One region of the Cobetia sp. BMC6 genome, then DNA from elsewhere that is predicted to be linked to it. Evidence: predicted binding sites of a transcription regulator. Region 1 holds the regulator's gene; the other holds the start of a gene.
What was found. The regulator LexA, encoded in region 1, represses DNA repair genes until DNA is damaged. The targets are predictions, from matches to a motif close to TACTGTNTANNTANACAGTA.

Region 1 (7,765 bases):
TCCGTCAGCTCAACGGCCATGCGGTCGAGTGCCACTTCAAGGTCAGCTTGCGGGATCAGGCAATCGGCATTGTCCATCACCTCACGCATTTCGTCATGCAGGGCGGTGAGGGTCTCAGGCGTCGGAGTCAGCATCGGGAGTTTCCTGGGTGTCACTGGCCTCATCTCCACGCCGGACGGGCGCAGAGGAGGATGTAGCAGCGGCGGTTGAATCAGAACGGCGGCGGGACCCGCGCGTCTGCGTGTCTGATGACGCCGCGGCATGCTCTGCCTCGGCGTCGTGTTCATGGTTGTGCCCTTCGAAGGACAGCACATCGGCAAAATGCAGACGCTGGCCAGGCAGCGCCACCTGGGCATCATGCTCACGGATGATGTCGTGCACCTTGAGCAGGACATCCTGCTTGATCGCGTGGTACTTCACCCAGTCGGTGGTGCGCGTGAAGACATAGACGAAGAAATTCAGCGAGTGCTCACCGTAGGTGGTGAAGTTCACGATCTGGGTGCGCGTCTGGTCGATCTCGTCATGGCCTTCCAGCATCTCGCGTACCGCGGCAACGATGGGGCCGATCTGGGCGGCATCCTCATAGCGCAGCCCCACGGTCTCGAAGATGCGGCGATTGTACATGCGTGACGGATTCTCCACCGAGATGCTGGTGAAGATGGCGTTCGGCACGTAGAGGGGCCGCATGTCGAAGGTGCGGATGCGCGTCAGGCGCCAACCGATATCCTCGACGGTGCCCTCGATCTCGCGGTCCGGTGATCGGATCCAGTCGCCGACCTTGAAGGGCCGGTCGAGATGGATCATCAGGGCGCCGAAGAAGTTGGCCAGCAGATCCCGCGCCGCAAAGCCGACCGCGATACCGCCGACACCGCCGAAGGCCAGCACCCCGGACAGCGAGACGCCGAGATTCTGCAGGATGGCCAGCCCCACCAGCACGACCACGACCGCACGCAGCAGCTTGCTGATCGCCGAGGCCGTGGTGGCATCCATGGCGTTGACGTTGGTGCCGGGCGGCGGCATGGTGCGCAGCGCCTCGAAGCGCTTGACCATGCGGATCAACGCCCAGGCCAGCGCCAGCAGGGTCACGATCTGGCGCGCCGTGCCCAGGTACTTCTCGGCCTCGCCGAGGCTGAACTGGCCGGCGATGATGCCGAGCGCCAGCAACCCCCCCATGCTGTAGAGCCAGAATGACAAGGGATGACGCAGGCCATGTACCAAGGCGTCATCCCACAGGTTGCGACTCTTCTCGGCATGCGCCGCCAGACGGGTGAGCACCACTCGCTCGATGAGGTGCAGCAACAGCACCGCCAGCAGCAGCAGAGCGAGATTGATGCCCCACAGCGGCAGGCCAAAGGTCTGCTCGACCCATTGCCGCAGCGGCTCGACCCATTGATTGATCATCTCTTCGGCAGGCGCTGCCAGTTTGTCGGCAGCAGCCTCGGTGGCGGATTGCTCAGCCATGGGAATTCCTTGCCAGTCTTCGACTCGAAAAAGGCACCGCGTGCCTGATTATTGCGCGTTACCGGACTCAGAGGCCGACCGTGCGTCAGACGCCTCGGTGCTGCCTAGCGTGCCCGAAGGCATGGCGACCTGCTGTGATGCCTGACTGGCCGCCATCGATTCGAGCCGCGCGTGGGTGCGCCGCCAGCGTGACAGCCCCACCAGACCATCCAGCGTCGGGCGAGCCCGTGCATAGCGCAGTCGCGCCTGGCGCTTGCCTCGGTGGCGCTGCTCATCATCATCGAGGCTGTCGAGCACTTCGCGCGCGGCGGCAGGGTCATTGCAGACCAGCGCCATGTCGCAGCCAGCGTCCAGCGCCAGGCGCGCACGCTCTGCCGGGCTGCCTTCCGCGACGGCCGCCGCCATGCCGAGATCATCGGAGAAGATGGCGCCCTTGAAGCCGAACTCTTCGCGCAGCAGGCCCAACCAGCTGGGCGAGAAGCCCGCGGGACGTGCATCGAAATCCGGATAGATCACATGCGCCGGCATCACGCCGCCCAGGCGCTCGGCGAGGGCCGCGAAGGGCTTGAGATCATGCTCGCGCAGCTCGCGGAACGGACGCGGGTCGACCACGCGTTCCAGGTGGGTATCTGCCGAGATGCCACCATGCCCCGGGTAGTGCTTGCCGACGGCGGACATGCCCGCCTCCTGCAGCCCGTCGATGAAGGCGCCGCCCACCGCGATGACGTCTTCCGGCGTGGCGCCGAAGCTGCGATCGCCAATGATGGTCGAGCCAGCCACATCGATATCCAGTACCGGCGCAAAGGTGATATCACAGCCGATGGCTGCCATTTCCATGCCCAGCAGCCAGCCGGCATCGCGTGCCAGACCCAGGCCTGCGGCCTGGGCGTCTTCGCCGCAGCCATCACAGTCACGCCCGAGACAGCATTGCGCCAGGCTGCGCATCGACGGCAGGCGTGTCACGCCCTCGCGCAGGCGCTGGACGCGCCCGCCTTCCTGATCGATGGCGATCAGCAGGTGGGGATTGACGCTGCGAATCTCGCGGCTCAGCTCCAGTACCTGCTCGGGAGAGGCACAGTTGCGCGCAAACAGGATGACGCCCCCGACGGCAGGGCGTGCCAGCAGTTCACGTTCGTCGCGGGCGAGGGTCAGCCCCGCAACATCGACCATTACGGAGCCCAGTGGCTGTGTCATGTCATCCTTCCTGTCCATGGCCTGCGGCAGTGATATCCCGTGAAGAGAGGATTCACAACCGCCGGGACTTCATGTCTTTTACGGGGCTCGGCAGCCTGGAAGAAACACGATGAATCAGGCTGCCAGCGCGAGGAAAGGCGCAATTCTAGCCGACTGAACCCCTATCGAACAGTCGCGGCCAGCTGCGCCCCGGCAAGGGGCTGTCACCCAGGTTCCGGCGGCAGCTCATGGAGGGTATCAGACTCGTACACCAACGCCTTCAGGGATGCAGCAGCACCGGAGTGCCTGGCACAGCCTCGGCAAAGAGTCGCAGCAGGTCATCATCGCGCAAGCGAATGCAGCCGTGGGACGCCGCTATCCCCATGGGCTCCGTGCTGGGCGTGCCATGAAAATAGATGTAGCGGCGCAGGCTATCGACCCGCTCACCGCGGGCATTGCGACCGCGATTGATGCCCGGCTCGCGGCCACTGAGCCATAGAATGCGCGTCAGGATCCAGTCACGCTCTGGATGCTCCTCGGCAAGCTCGGGGGTGAATACCTCGCCCGTGAAGCGCCGTCCGCGATAGACGGCGCCACGCGGATTGCCCGCCCCGATGGCGGCACGAATCACATGCCAGCCGGTTGGCGTGCAACCGCTGCCATCGAGCTCGCCGATACCGTTGAGGCCGCTGGAGATCGCGCAGGCGTGCACCAGCGCGTCAGGGGCAGCCGCGCAGGGCGGCGCATCACGACTGCCACTCGGCGCGTCATTGCGTATCTCAAGGCTCTGGCGCGAGAGATCCACCGCTACCCAGCAGGCCATCAGCTGGCCGCCTGGGTGACCGCCTCACCATCCCCGAGCGAGGCCGGCAACGGCGCTGCCATCGCCGCGACCACCACCGGACGCATGTGCTGGATCAGCTCACGCACCGTGGTGTGATGGCCATACTCGGCCTCCTCGATATCCCGCAGTGCATCCAGGCCCGAGAAGGTGAAGATCACGCTACCGAGCATGAAGTGCAGGCGCCAGAAGCGCTCGTTGTCCGGCAGATCAGGGGTCGCAAGCTTCAGAAGCTCGGCGAAGCGGCTGAAGACCGTGCCGTAATGCTCGCGGATATAGCGCCGCATATGGCCCTGACCCTGAGTGTAGGCAAGCCCGAGCAGGCGCATGAAGGTGCGCAGGCTGTTGCGCTCGGCCGGCACCTCCAGCACGGTACGCGCCATCACCTCCAGCAGGACCTCAAGCGGCACCTGACGCCCGGCGTATTGCTGCTCGACACTGTCGAGCGCCGCGTGGAAACGCTCGCTGAATGGATCGAGATAGCGCGCGAAGACCGCCTGGATCAGCGATTTCTTGGACCCGAAGTGGTAGTTCACCGCCGCCAGATTGACCTTGGCCTTGCTGGTGATGTTGCGCAGTGAGGTCTCGGCGAAACCACGCTCGGCGAACAGCACCTCGGCAGTATCGAGGATGCGGGTAACGGTATCGGTCTGGGCCATGGGCGGAACCCTTGTCAGGTAGAAGAGGACTGGAGTCGTAGGTCACGACGCAAGCGCCGCGCGGCGACTCTCTCATGAGGTGGTGCAGGTTCACCGGAAGGCCACGTACGATATCGGCTCGTTTGACCACGGCACACGTGAGCACGACACATCCGAACACTGCCATCGGCGAACATTCGTTTGAAACACTTTGATTCTAGCGCGCCATGTCACGACTGACAATTCTCTCGCGTTTCAAACGCCAAAGGTTTAGTCGAGCCTGATATTCCTTCAATGCAGACCGTTCCGATTCAAGGACTCGCCGTGCTCGGTGACAGACCACCCCGCAGGGCCACACCGGATTGCCCTCTCGACAGCTTGCCTTGGATATCGACAAGCCAAGTCGGCAGACAGCGATATCTCGACGACTACCTGCCCTTTGAGGCCTCCACACAAGCCACGATGCCTTGCATGACTGCCATGACTGGATACAATGACAGTTGTATGGATGCACACCCCGTGCCGTCAGCTCAAGATGCCGCCCAGGCCAAAGGCAATGCCATGACCCAGCCGCTTACTCCGCGCCAGCAGGATGTCTTCGACTTCATCATCAAGACCATCAAGTCCTCTGGCTACCCGCCGACGCGGGCCGAAATCGCCCAGGCGCTGGGCTTCCGCTCGCCGAATGCCGCCGAGGAGCATCTGCGTGCCCTCAAGCGCAAGGGCGCCATCGAGATGGTGCCGGGCACCTCACGCGGCATTCGCGTGCCGTCGCTGGCTGACGTCGACGAGAGCGCCAACGATGGTCTGCCGGTGATCGGGGAAGTGGCCGCCGGCAGCCCGATTCTTGCCAGCGAGCATATCGACCGTCACTGCCCGCTGCCGAGCGACTACTTCTCGCCGGCTGCCGACTACCTGCTGCGTGTGCGCGGCGTGTCGATGAAGGATGTGGGAATTCTGGAAGGCGACCTGCTGGCCGTGCACCGCACCACCAGCGTGCGTGACGGGCAGATCGTGGTGGCACGCCTGGGAGATGAAGTCACCGTCAAGCGCTTCCGTCGTGACGGGCACTACGTGTGGCTGGAAGCCGAAAACGAGGACTTCTCACCGATCAAGGTCGACCTGCGCACGGACAGCCTGGAGATCGAGGGTCTCGGGGTAGGCGTCATCCGCGATGGTGGCCTGCACTGAGTCCTTGACCAGCTGCGCTTTAAGCAACAGAAAAGCCGCACGCATTGCACAAAAAAACCCGCCTCGAGGCGGGTTTTTTTGTGCGCGAAGCGCGAGCGATGCATCAGTGCACGATGCCTTCTGACTGCTCATCCTCGTCTTCTTCGCCATCCCAGAGGCGAGTCCGGGTGATGGCGTGGTCGATCATCTCACGCGCGACCTCGAAACGATTGTCACGCAGCAGATCAGCGGCCTCGTCTGAAATGCGAATGCTGAGCAGCGGCTCACCTTCGCTTTCCGCGGCGCGCAGAATCACTTCACCATCTTCCATTTGCACAATTTCAAGTACGGCGGGATCGGACACGTCATTCCTCCTGCACGGCACCTCGTGAGATACCGGCGTCGTTGTAATCGTCAGCGCGACGGCTGGCAAGCCCGGCACCGCGTTGCCATCAGCGACGCAGAAAAAAGTACGACCACAGCCAGAGCCATGGTCGTACCGGAGAGTGCAGGGCTTGCCACAATGCGATCAGTCTAGCACCCGTGAAGGCGAAACGTCACCCGATCGCCATGCGCCAGTCATCACCAGCGTGCAGCGCCATATCAGCGCCTTGACCTACCACTCGACGCTCGATTCGCGCAGCTGCGGCAGCAGCGCCTTGAATGCCGTGATGGCGGCGCTGAGACGCTCGGCCAGCGAGTCGCTCGAGGCTGCCGCGATGATCAGACCATCACCCCGCGAACGCGATTCCTCGCGGCGAGCGACGCCACCCTCTTCATGCAGACGAGTCACATCCGCGATCAGCTCAGACAACCAGCTGTCAGGACGTTCCAGCAGGCTGCGCAGCTGCTCGACCTCGGCAATGGGCGTCGGTGGTGTGGCCAAGCGCTCGCGCCAGCTCCCCTGCGGCCAGCGCGCCGTCACGGCACACTCTTCCAGCAATGAGGCCAGCGCCAGCTCCAGCAGGGCGAGCGCGCCCTCTTCACCGGCCATGCGACGCGCCACGGCATGCTCATCGTCGCCAGAGACCGCTGACTGGGCCAGCAGCAACTCGGCCTGATACAGCAGCTGATTGGTACGGGCACGCTGGCTCATCAGCTCTTGGCTCCCTTGCGCTTGTCCTCGACGACCCAGCGGCCGTTGTCGTAGGTCGCCTTCCAGCCGGTCGCCTTGCCATCTTCATCGGTCATGACGTACTGAGCCTTGACCTTGCGCGAGAAGCGAATCTGTGCCGGACGTCCATCCGGGTCCTGATCCGGGGCCTCGAGAATGAAGTGATACTTCTCCGGCAACTCGTCGGCGTGCGCCTTGAGCTCCTTGACCAGCGGCGGGCGCGTCTCGCGATTCTTGGGGAACTGGCTGGCCGCCAGGAACAGGCCACTGGCGCCGTCGCGCAGCACGTAGTGGTCCTCGACCTTGACGCAGGCAAGTTCCGGCATCGGAATCGGGTCCATCTTCGGCGGCGCCACTTCACCGGACTTGAGCAGCTTGCGGGTATTCTTGCAATTCTCGTTGGTGCAGCCGAAGTACTTGCCGAAACGCCCGGTCTTGAGCTGCATGTCGGAACCGCACTTGTCGCACTCGATCACCGGGCCATCGTAGCCCTTGATGCGGAACTGACCTTCCTCGACCTCGTGACCGACACAGTCCGGGCTATTGCCGCAGACGTGCAGCTTGCGCTGCTCATCGATCAGGTAGCTGTCCATCGCGGTGGCACAGATCGGGCAGCGACGCTTGGCGCGCAGCGCATCCGTCTCGGCATCTTCACCGGCATCGGCCGCCACGGCCTCATCGCCCGGCAGCAGATCGATGGTGGTCTTGCAGCGCTCCTTGGGCGGCAGGTTGTAGCCGGAACAGCCCAGGAAGACCCCGGTCGAGGCGGTACGGATCTGCATCTCACGCCCGCAGGTCGGGCAGGCGATGTCCGTCGGCACCGGCTGGTTCGGACGCATGCCCTCTTCGGACTGGGCGTGGTCCAGCTCGGCCTTGAACTCGGCGTAGAAGGTGTCCAGCAGCTCGCGCCAGTTGCGCCCACCGTTGGCCACCTCATCGAGGTAGTCTTCCATGCGCGCCGTGAAGCCGAAGTCCATCAGATCCTTGAAGGACTCGCTGAGGCGATCGGTGACGATGTCGCCCAGTTTCTCGGCATAGAAGCGACGGTTTTCCAGCGCCACGTAGCCACGGTCCTGGATGGTGGAGATGATGGCGGCATAGGTGGACGGACGACCGATACCACGCTTTTCCAGCTCCTTGACCAGGCTGGCCTCGGTGTAACGCGCCGTGGGCTTGGTGAAGTGCTGCAGCGGCTGCAGCTCGACCAGGTCCAGCTTCTCGCCGATGGCAAGATCCGGCAGCGACTGGTCCTCTTCCTTCTTGCCCATCGGCTTCATGACACGCGTGTAGCCGTCGAACTTGAGCACACGGCCCTTGGCGCGCAGCTCATAGCCATCCACTTCGATGGTCAGCGTGGACGACAGGTAT
Region 2 (7,765 bases), on a different contig from region 1:
GCATTGAGCGTCTCGCTATCGATACCACGCTGGCGCAGCTCCTGCTGGATACGCCTCGGCCCCTGCCCGCGCAGGACGCGCGCCCGCAGGAAGCTGGCGGCAAAGCGCTCATCGGATTGCAGGCCCTCCTCGGCCATGCGCTCCAGCACCTCCTCGATCAGCAGCTCGACCTCATCGCGACTCAAGGTCGCCTGCGCGCCCTCCTCGCCCGCGGCTTGCCGCTCTGCCAACTCGTCATCGCTGACCGCCCGCAGGTAGTCACGCTCCTTGAGATAGTCGTGCAGCTCGCGGCGACTATGTTCGCGGCGCGCCAGTCGCGCGATGGCATCATTGCGCGCACGCCGTTGCGGCGTCATCGCACCTGAGTCGAGCGGTTGATATTCAGGCCCGCCCATTTCAGCGCTGTCATCGTGCATGGTCATGCTCTCCGGGGTTGAGCAGAAGGACATCGATGGACGTGAACGCAAGGCGCCCGCCTCCGAGTCATCGGGGCGGGCGCCTTGCGTTCATCGCACCGGGTCGGAAACGACACGCTGCGATGACGCCAGCCTGACGGCCGGCGCTCTTGCTCTTTCTTCTGGACGAGCCTCAATCGAGATCGATATCCAGGTCGTCTTCACTCTCGGCGGCCGCGGCCTCTTTCGACTCTTCCTTGGCTTCCGGGGCTGCCAGCAACTGGGCGCGGATCTGGGTTTCAATCTCCTCCATGATGGCGGGATTGTCTTCCAGGTACTGGGCGGAGTTGGCCTTGCCCTGGCCGATCTTGCTGCCCTGATAGCTGTACCAGGCACCTGACTTGCCGACCAGACCACACTGCACACCCAGGTCGATCACCTCACCGGCGTGATAGATGCCCTTGCCGTAGAGAATCTGGAACTCGGCCTGACGGAACGGCGGCGCGACCTTGTTCTTGACGACCTTGACGCGGGTCTCGTTACCGGTGACTTCATCACCGGACTTCACGGAACCGGTACGACGGATATCCAGACGCACGCTGGAGTAGAACTTCAGTGCGTTACCGCCAGTCGTGGTTTCGGGGCTGCCGAACATCACGCCGATCTTCATGCGGATCTGGTTGATGAACACCACCATGCAGTTGGCGTTCTTGATGTGACCGGTCACCTTGCGCAGCGCCTGGGACATCAGACGCGCCTGCAGGCCAACGTGTGAGTCGCCCATCTCGCCTTCGATCTCGGCACGCGGCGTCAGCGCTGCCACGGAGTCGACGATGATGACGTCAACACCGCCGGAACGTACCAGCATGTCGACGATCTCGAGCGCCTGCTCACCGGTGTCCGGCTGGGAGACCAGCATCTCGTCCAGATTGACGCCCAGCTTCTCGGCGTAGGACGGATCCAGTGCGTGCTCGGCATCGATGAAGGCACACACCTTGCCCTGCTTCTGCGCCTGGGCGATGACCGAGAGGGTCAGTGTCGTCTTGCCCGAGGATTCCGGGCCGTAGATCTCGACCACGCGCCCGAAGGGCAGGCCGCCGATGCCGAGTGCGATATCCAGCCCCAGAGAACCGGTGGAAACCGACGGGATGGCCACACGCGGGGCATCGCCCATGCGCATGACGGCGCCCTTGCCGAACTGGCGCTCGATCTGGGACAGCGCCGCGTTCAGCGCCTTGGTACGATTGTCGTCCTTTGCCATGTGGCCTCCTGTCGAACGGCGGAGCCACACGGGCTGCCACCTGGAATAGAGAATTCTGTCACTGAGAGCTGAGCAGACACCGTCAGACTAGCGGCTGAGGTGCCGTGGCAAAACCCTGTATACATGGACAGTATAATGCCGCAAGTTGCGTCGCTCTGCCAGTCCGGTGGTGCGCTTTTTCAGGCAGCACCCCCAACGCGGGGCTTGCATCGGACTCACGCGTCTTCGGTGCCGATCTGCAAGGCCTCCACGCGCTTGATCAAGCCCTGCAACGCCTCCCGCACGGCGGCGTCACGCACCGCCTGCCGGTCGCCGGGAAAGTGACAGCAGCGTGCCTGCTGGCGCGCCTCGCTCCCCCACGCCAGCCACACGGTGCCGACGGGCTTCTCGTCACTTCCCCCGCCGGGGCCGGCCACGCCGCTGATCGCCACCCCCAGCTCAGCGCCGCTGTCGCGACAGGCGCCCCGCACCATCTCGCACACGACCGCCTCGGAGACGGCGCCGAAAGTTTCAAGCGATGCCTCACTGACCCCCAGCAGGCGCTGCTTGGTGGCATTGGAATAGGTCACGTAGCCCGCATCGAAATAGCTGGAGCTGCCGGCAATCGCCGTGATCGCGGCACTCACGCCGCCCCCGGTGCACGACTCGGCGGTGGTGACGCGCACGCCGCGCGCGATCGCCAGCGCCTGCAACTGCTCAGCCAGAGCATTCACGCACGCAGCCTCGGGTGTCGTACCAGTCAATTGGCTCACGAACTTTCTCCCTGTAAAGGTCATCAAGTGAAAAGGGCAGCGAGCATGAGACATCACAGGCATTGGAGCCGGCCGCGCCAGTCCGTAGAATATCGCGCATCCCGCATGCCGTGTTCTCGCATGTGTGCTTTTTCCCATTGCAGTGCAGTCAAGGAAGTCCATGGCCATGGCCAAGAACAGCGCGCCCCAGATGACGCCGATGATGACGCAGTACATGAAGATCAAACGCGAGCACCCCGGCGTGCTGCTGTTCTATCGCATGGGCGACTTCTATGAACTGTTTCATGAGGACGCAAAACGCGCAGCACAACTGCTCGATATCACGTTGACGGCGCGCGGCAGCTCCGGCGGTTCACCGATCCCCATGGCAGGGGTGCCCTACCACAGCGCCGAAGGTTATCTGGCACGTCTGGTCAAGATGGGCGAATCGGTGGCCATCTGTGAGCAGATCGGTGACCCGGCGACCAGCAAGGGGCCTGTCGAGCGCAAGGTGGTGCGTATCGTCACGCCGGGGACGCTGCATGATGAGGCGCTGCTGGATGCCAGCCGCGACAACCTGCTGGTGGCGCTGCACCGTGATGGAGAGACCTGGGGCCTGGCCGCTCTCGAGCTCTCCTCCGGTCGCTTCAGCGTGCTCGAGGTCAATGGTGATGACGAGCTGCTGGCCGAGATCCAGCGCCTGTCGCCTGCCGAAGTCATGGTCGGCGAAAGCCGTACCCTCCCCGCCAGCCTGTCCTCGCGCCCAGGCCTGACCCGCCAGAGCGATTGGCACTTCGATCACGAGACTGCCTTGCGCCTGCTGTGCGATCAGTTCGGCGTCCAGGACCTCAACGGCTTTGGCTGCAGCCACCTGACGCGCGCCGTCACGGCAGCCGGTGCCCTGCTCGACTATGCTCGCGACACCCAGCGCACCGGCCTGCCCCACGTGACCGCGCTGGCCGTCGAAAGCCGCGATGACTCGGTGGTGATCGATGCCGCCAGCCGCCGCAACCTCGAGATCGATACCAACCTGGGTGGCACCGGCGACAACACGCTGGCCAGCGTGCTTGACGTCACCGCGACCGCGATGGGCTCACGCCTGCTCAAGCGCTGGCTCAACCGCCCGCTGCGCGATCAGCGCCAGATCGGCCAGCGTCAGGCGGCGGTACAGCGTCTACTGGATGGCGACTACCCCTTCGAACTGCAAGGCCTGCTCAAGCGCATCGGAGATGTGGAGCGCATCCTCGCCCGTGTCGCGCTGCGCAGCGCACGCCCCCGTGACATGGCACGCCTGCGCGATGGTCTCAACACCCTGCCCGAGCTGCGCGCCGTGCTCGCCAGCGTCGAGAAAGGCAGCGCCATCGATGACCTGCGCGATGCCATCCGCCTGTTCCCGGCACTTTCCGCGATGCTCAGCGAGGCGCTGGTCGAGAATCCGCCGGTGGTGCTGCGCGATGGTGGCGTGATCGCCGATGGCTACGACGATGAGCTGGACGAGTATCGCGGCCTGTCCGAGAACGCCGGCCAGTATCTGGTCGCACTCGAGACTCGCGAGCGCGAGCGCACCGGCCTGAGCAACCTCAAGGTCGGCTACAACCGCGTGCATGGCTACTTCATCGAACTGCCGCGCTCGCAATCGGCCGAGGCCCCGCCGGAATACATCCGTCGCCAGACCCTCAAGAATGCCGAGCGCTTCATCATCCCCGAACTCAAGGAATTCGAGGACAAGGCGCTGTCCGCCAAGTCCAAGTCACTGGCGCGCGAGAAGCTGCTGTATGAGCACCTGCTGGATGATCTGAATACCGAACTGGATGGCCTGCAGCAGACGGCCCGTGCGCTGGCATCACTGGATGTGCTGACCGCCTTCGCCGATCGCGCCGCCGCGCTCGATTTCGTGCGCCCAGAACTCAGCGAGACCCCGGGCATCGACATCGAAGGCGGCCGCCATCCGGTAGTCGAACATGTCAGCGACCATCCCTTCGTCCCCAACGATGTGCGCTTCGATGATACGCGGCGCATGCTGGTGATCACCGGCCCCAACATGGGCGGTAAATCCACCTACATGCGTCAGACGGCACTGATCGCTCTGCTCGCGCATACCGGCAGCTTCGTGCCGGCGACGCGCGCCTGCATCGGCCCGCTGGATCGCATCTTCACGCGCATCGGCTCATCGGATGACCTGGCCGGCGGCCGCTCGACCTTCATGGTCGAGATGACCGAGACCGCCAGCATCCTGCACAACGCCACTGACGAGAGCCTGGTGTTGATGGATGAGATCGGCCGCGGCACCTCGACCTTCGATGGTCTGTCACTGGCATGGGCCAGCGCCGAGCATCTGGCGCGCACGCGTGCCTTTACCCTGTTCGCGACCCATTACTTCGAGATGACGGCGCTGCCCGAGCATGCCGATGCCGTCGCCAACGTGCACCTGACGGCCGCTGAGCACGGCGATGGCATCGTCTTCATGCACCGCGTCGAGGAAGGCCCTGCCAGCCAGAGCTATGGCCTGCAGGTGGCCCAGCTGGCCGGGGTGCCGCAGAGCGTCATCCTGCGCGCGCGCGAGAAGCTGACCAGCCTGGAGCAGCAGGAAATCGATCGCCCACAGGTGGCGCGCGAGGATGCGCTGGGCCAGCCGGTACCGCAACAGAATGACCTGTTCGCGGCACCGCCGCATCCGGTCGTCGAAGCCCTCAACAGCCTTGACCCGGATGATCTGAGCCCCAAGCGAGCGCTGGAGCTGATCTACGAATGGCACCGGCAGCGCTGAGTGCCGTCACGCCTGCTCCGAGAAGGAACGGCAAGGCTCAAGAGTGAATGGCAAGACTCGACAGCAACCTTCGGGCATAGCACCATTCCAAAACGATCCGCCCCTGCTGATTGCGGGGGCGGCAGAGCGCCACTAGAATAACGTCTTATAACATCTGCGCCGCTTATAACCTGAAGGCCATGATGTCGCCGAGACGACACATGGTGGGCGCCTGGACCACGACCTACGAGAGAGACGCCAATCCGCGTCAGGAGACCTGCATGGCATTCATCGTCACCGAGAACTGCATTCGCTGCAAATACACCGACTGCGTGGAAGTCTGCCCGGTGGATTGCTTCTACGAAGGCCCGAACTTCCTGGTGATCAACCCGGATGAGTGCATTGACTGCGCGCTGTGCGAACCGGAATGCCCCGCCGAAGCCATCTTCTCCGAGGATGAAGTGCCGGAGAACCAGAAGGAATTCATCGAGCTGAATGCCGATCTGGCCGAAGTCTGGCCGAACATCAGCGAGAAGAAGGACGCCATGGAAGACGCCGAGAAGTGGGATGGTGTCGACGGCAAGCTTGAGTATCTGGAGCAGTAAGCCCCTCAAGTCACCCGCATCTCGCGTGGCTAGCGGCTTGCCCGCCCTGACAGGGCAAAGCCCGGCTCTGACGACAGAAACGGCAGCGATTCCCCCGGGAGCCGCTGCCGTTTCTGTATCTGATGCCTGAAGCCTGTGCCTGAAGAGCTCGCGCTGAGAACTCCTCCCCCCCGACCTCCAGACATAAAAAAAGGGCGACCCCGTAAGGTCGCCCGCTCCAAGCGTGTCCCTGTCGATCCATCCTGGATCGCACTCCTGAGTGCTGTCCCTGCCCTTCACGACATCCTGTCATTCGGGGCGCACCGTCACGCGTGGCGGGCATTGCAGCACTGCTCGCGCAGCTGTCCCACCGCAATGCCCGTTAGTGCAGATATTTGCCTGTCCTGCTGTCCTGCCCATGCATTGCCCGGCGTCCTGCCTTTACCGCTCCCTGCCTGTGCAGCTGACAGCCTCACGACATTCCTTGTCCGACTATGCTTGTCGTGGCTTCCTGTCACTTGATGCTGCCGCTGTCTGCCCCATCATTCCTGACGCAGATGATGTCCCGTCATCCGTCACTTCCTGTGAGGGCAAGCTTCCTGACTGCATATCAGAGCCTGGGGCTCTTCGACACTCCGTGTCGTTATCGTGCTTCCTGCCTGTGTGGCGCTTCCCATCGCCGACGGATCATCCTGATCCTGACACACTCCGGTGTCATGCCCGCCATCCTTGCTTCCTTGGCATCTCTCGCCTGACTCCTTCAAGCGAAGATATGCAGCTCTCTGCTACCGACGTCCATGCCAGGTCCTTTTCCGCCGAGCGTCCTGCTCAGCGGGGCGAAACGTCCTGTCTCGCCATCAAGTCTTTTCTGATCATCCCGTTGGCATCCTGCCGAGACTGCGGTGTCCCGCCGCACCCTCACGTCCATGCAGCCATTCTGGGCAGCATTCGCCGGCGAGGCAACTAGCCAAACCTCTTACCCCGCTATACCCGAACAGACCATCAGAGAAAATATATTCAATAAAAACAAGTAGATAATGAAGAACATACGTTCATATCCGCAGGCGACTCGCAGTCAGTGTCTCGATTGTCCTGCGGAATTTGTAAGAGATGACTTACACGAAATCAGTGCCTGGAAGCGGTCCATTTCCTGCCTCCCCACTCATTCATCGCCTGCAATGCACAACGGGGCCGTGCCAGAAGGCACGACCCCGTTGCAAGTTACCTCTACGGTGCTGGGCGCTGAGCCCCGCACACCACGGGCAATTACTGACCCTTGATCTCTTTCAGACCGTTGTAAGCCACGTCTCCCAGCTGCTGCTCGATCACCAGCAGACGATTGTACTTGGCGACACGATCAGAGCGGCACAGAGAACCGGTCTTGATCTGGCCAGCACAGGTACCGACGGCGAGGTCGGCGATGGTGGTGTCTTCGGTCTCGCCACTACGGTGGGAGATGACCGCGGTGAAGCCGGCGGCCTGCGCCATCTTGATCGCATCCAGAGTCTCGGACAGTGAGCCGATCTGGTTGAACTTGATCAGGATGGAGTTGCCGATGCCTTCATCGATACCGCGGCTCAGGATGCGCGTATTGGTGACGAACAGGTCGTCGCCGACCAGCTGCACCTTGTCACCCAGCTCGTCGGTCAGCATCTTCCAGCCTTCCCAGTCGGACTCATCCATGCCGTCTTCGATGGAGGCGATCGGATATTCCGCGGCCAGGCCCGCCAGATAGTCGACGAAACCACGTGCGTCGAAGCTCTTGCCTTCGCCGGACAGGTTGTACTGACCGTCCTGGTAGAACTCGGAAGACGCGCAATCCAGCGCCAGAGTCACATCGGTGCCCAGGGTGTAGCCCGCATCGCTGACGGCCTGCTTGATGACGGCCAGTGCTTCGGAGTTGGACGCCAGGATCGGAGCAAAGCCACCTTCATCACCCACGGAGGTGCTCAGCTCGCGCCCCTGCAGCACCTTCTTCAGCGCGTGGAAGATCTCGGCGCCGGTGCGCAATGCTTCACGGAAGGTCGGCGCGCCGACCGGCTGGACCA

Region 2: the regulator LexA is predicted to act here: its motif matches at 1,770-1,789, upstream of recA (recombinase RecA).

The regions. Positions count from the first base shown of each region.
Region 1 is NZ_JAKUMF010000002.1:290,119-297,883, reverse strand. It holds gene MKZ40_RS05525 (hypoxanthine-guanine phosphoribosyltransferase) at 1-134, opposite strand, end outside; gene MKZ40_RS05520 (mechanosensitive ion channel family protein) at 115-1,461, opposite strand; gene nagZ (beta-N-acetylhexosaminidase) at 1,510-2,655, opposite strand; gene MKZ40_RS05510 (L,D-transpeptidase) at 2,915-3,457, opposite strand; gene MKZ40_RS05505 (TetR/AcrR family transcriptional regulator) at 3,457-4,134, opposite strand; gene lexA (transcriptional repressor LexA) at 4,675-5,304, shown strand; gene MKZ40_RS05495 (hypothetical protein) at 5,408-5,647, opposite strand; gene MKZ40_RS05490 (DUF6586 family protein) at 5,900-6,379, opposite strand; gene topA (type I DNA topoisomerase) at 6,379-7,765, opposite strand, start outside.
Region 2 is NZ_JAKUMF010000006.1:137,496-145,260, reverse strand. It holds gene MKZ40_RS12560 (regulatory protein RecX) at 1-356, opposite strand, end outside; gene recA (recombinase RecA) at 589-1,656, opposite strand; gene MKZ40_RS12550 (CinA family protein) at 1,872-2,408, opposite strand; gene mutS (DNA mismatch repair protein MutS) at 2,575-5,154, shown strand; gene fdxA (ferredoxin FdxA) at 5,415-5,738, shown strand; gene eno (phosphopyruvate hydratase) at 6,984-7,765, opposite strand, start outside.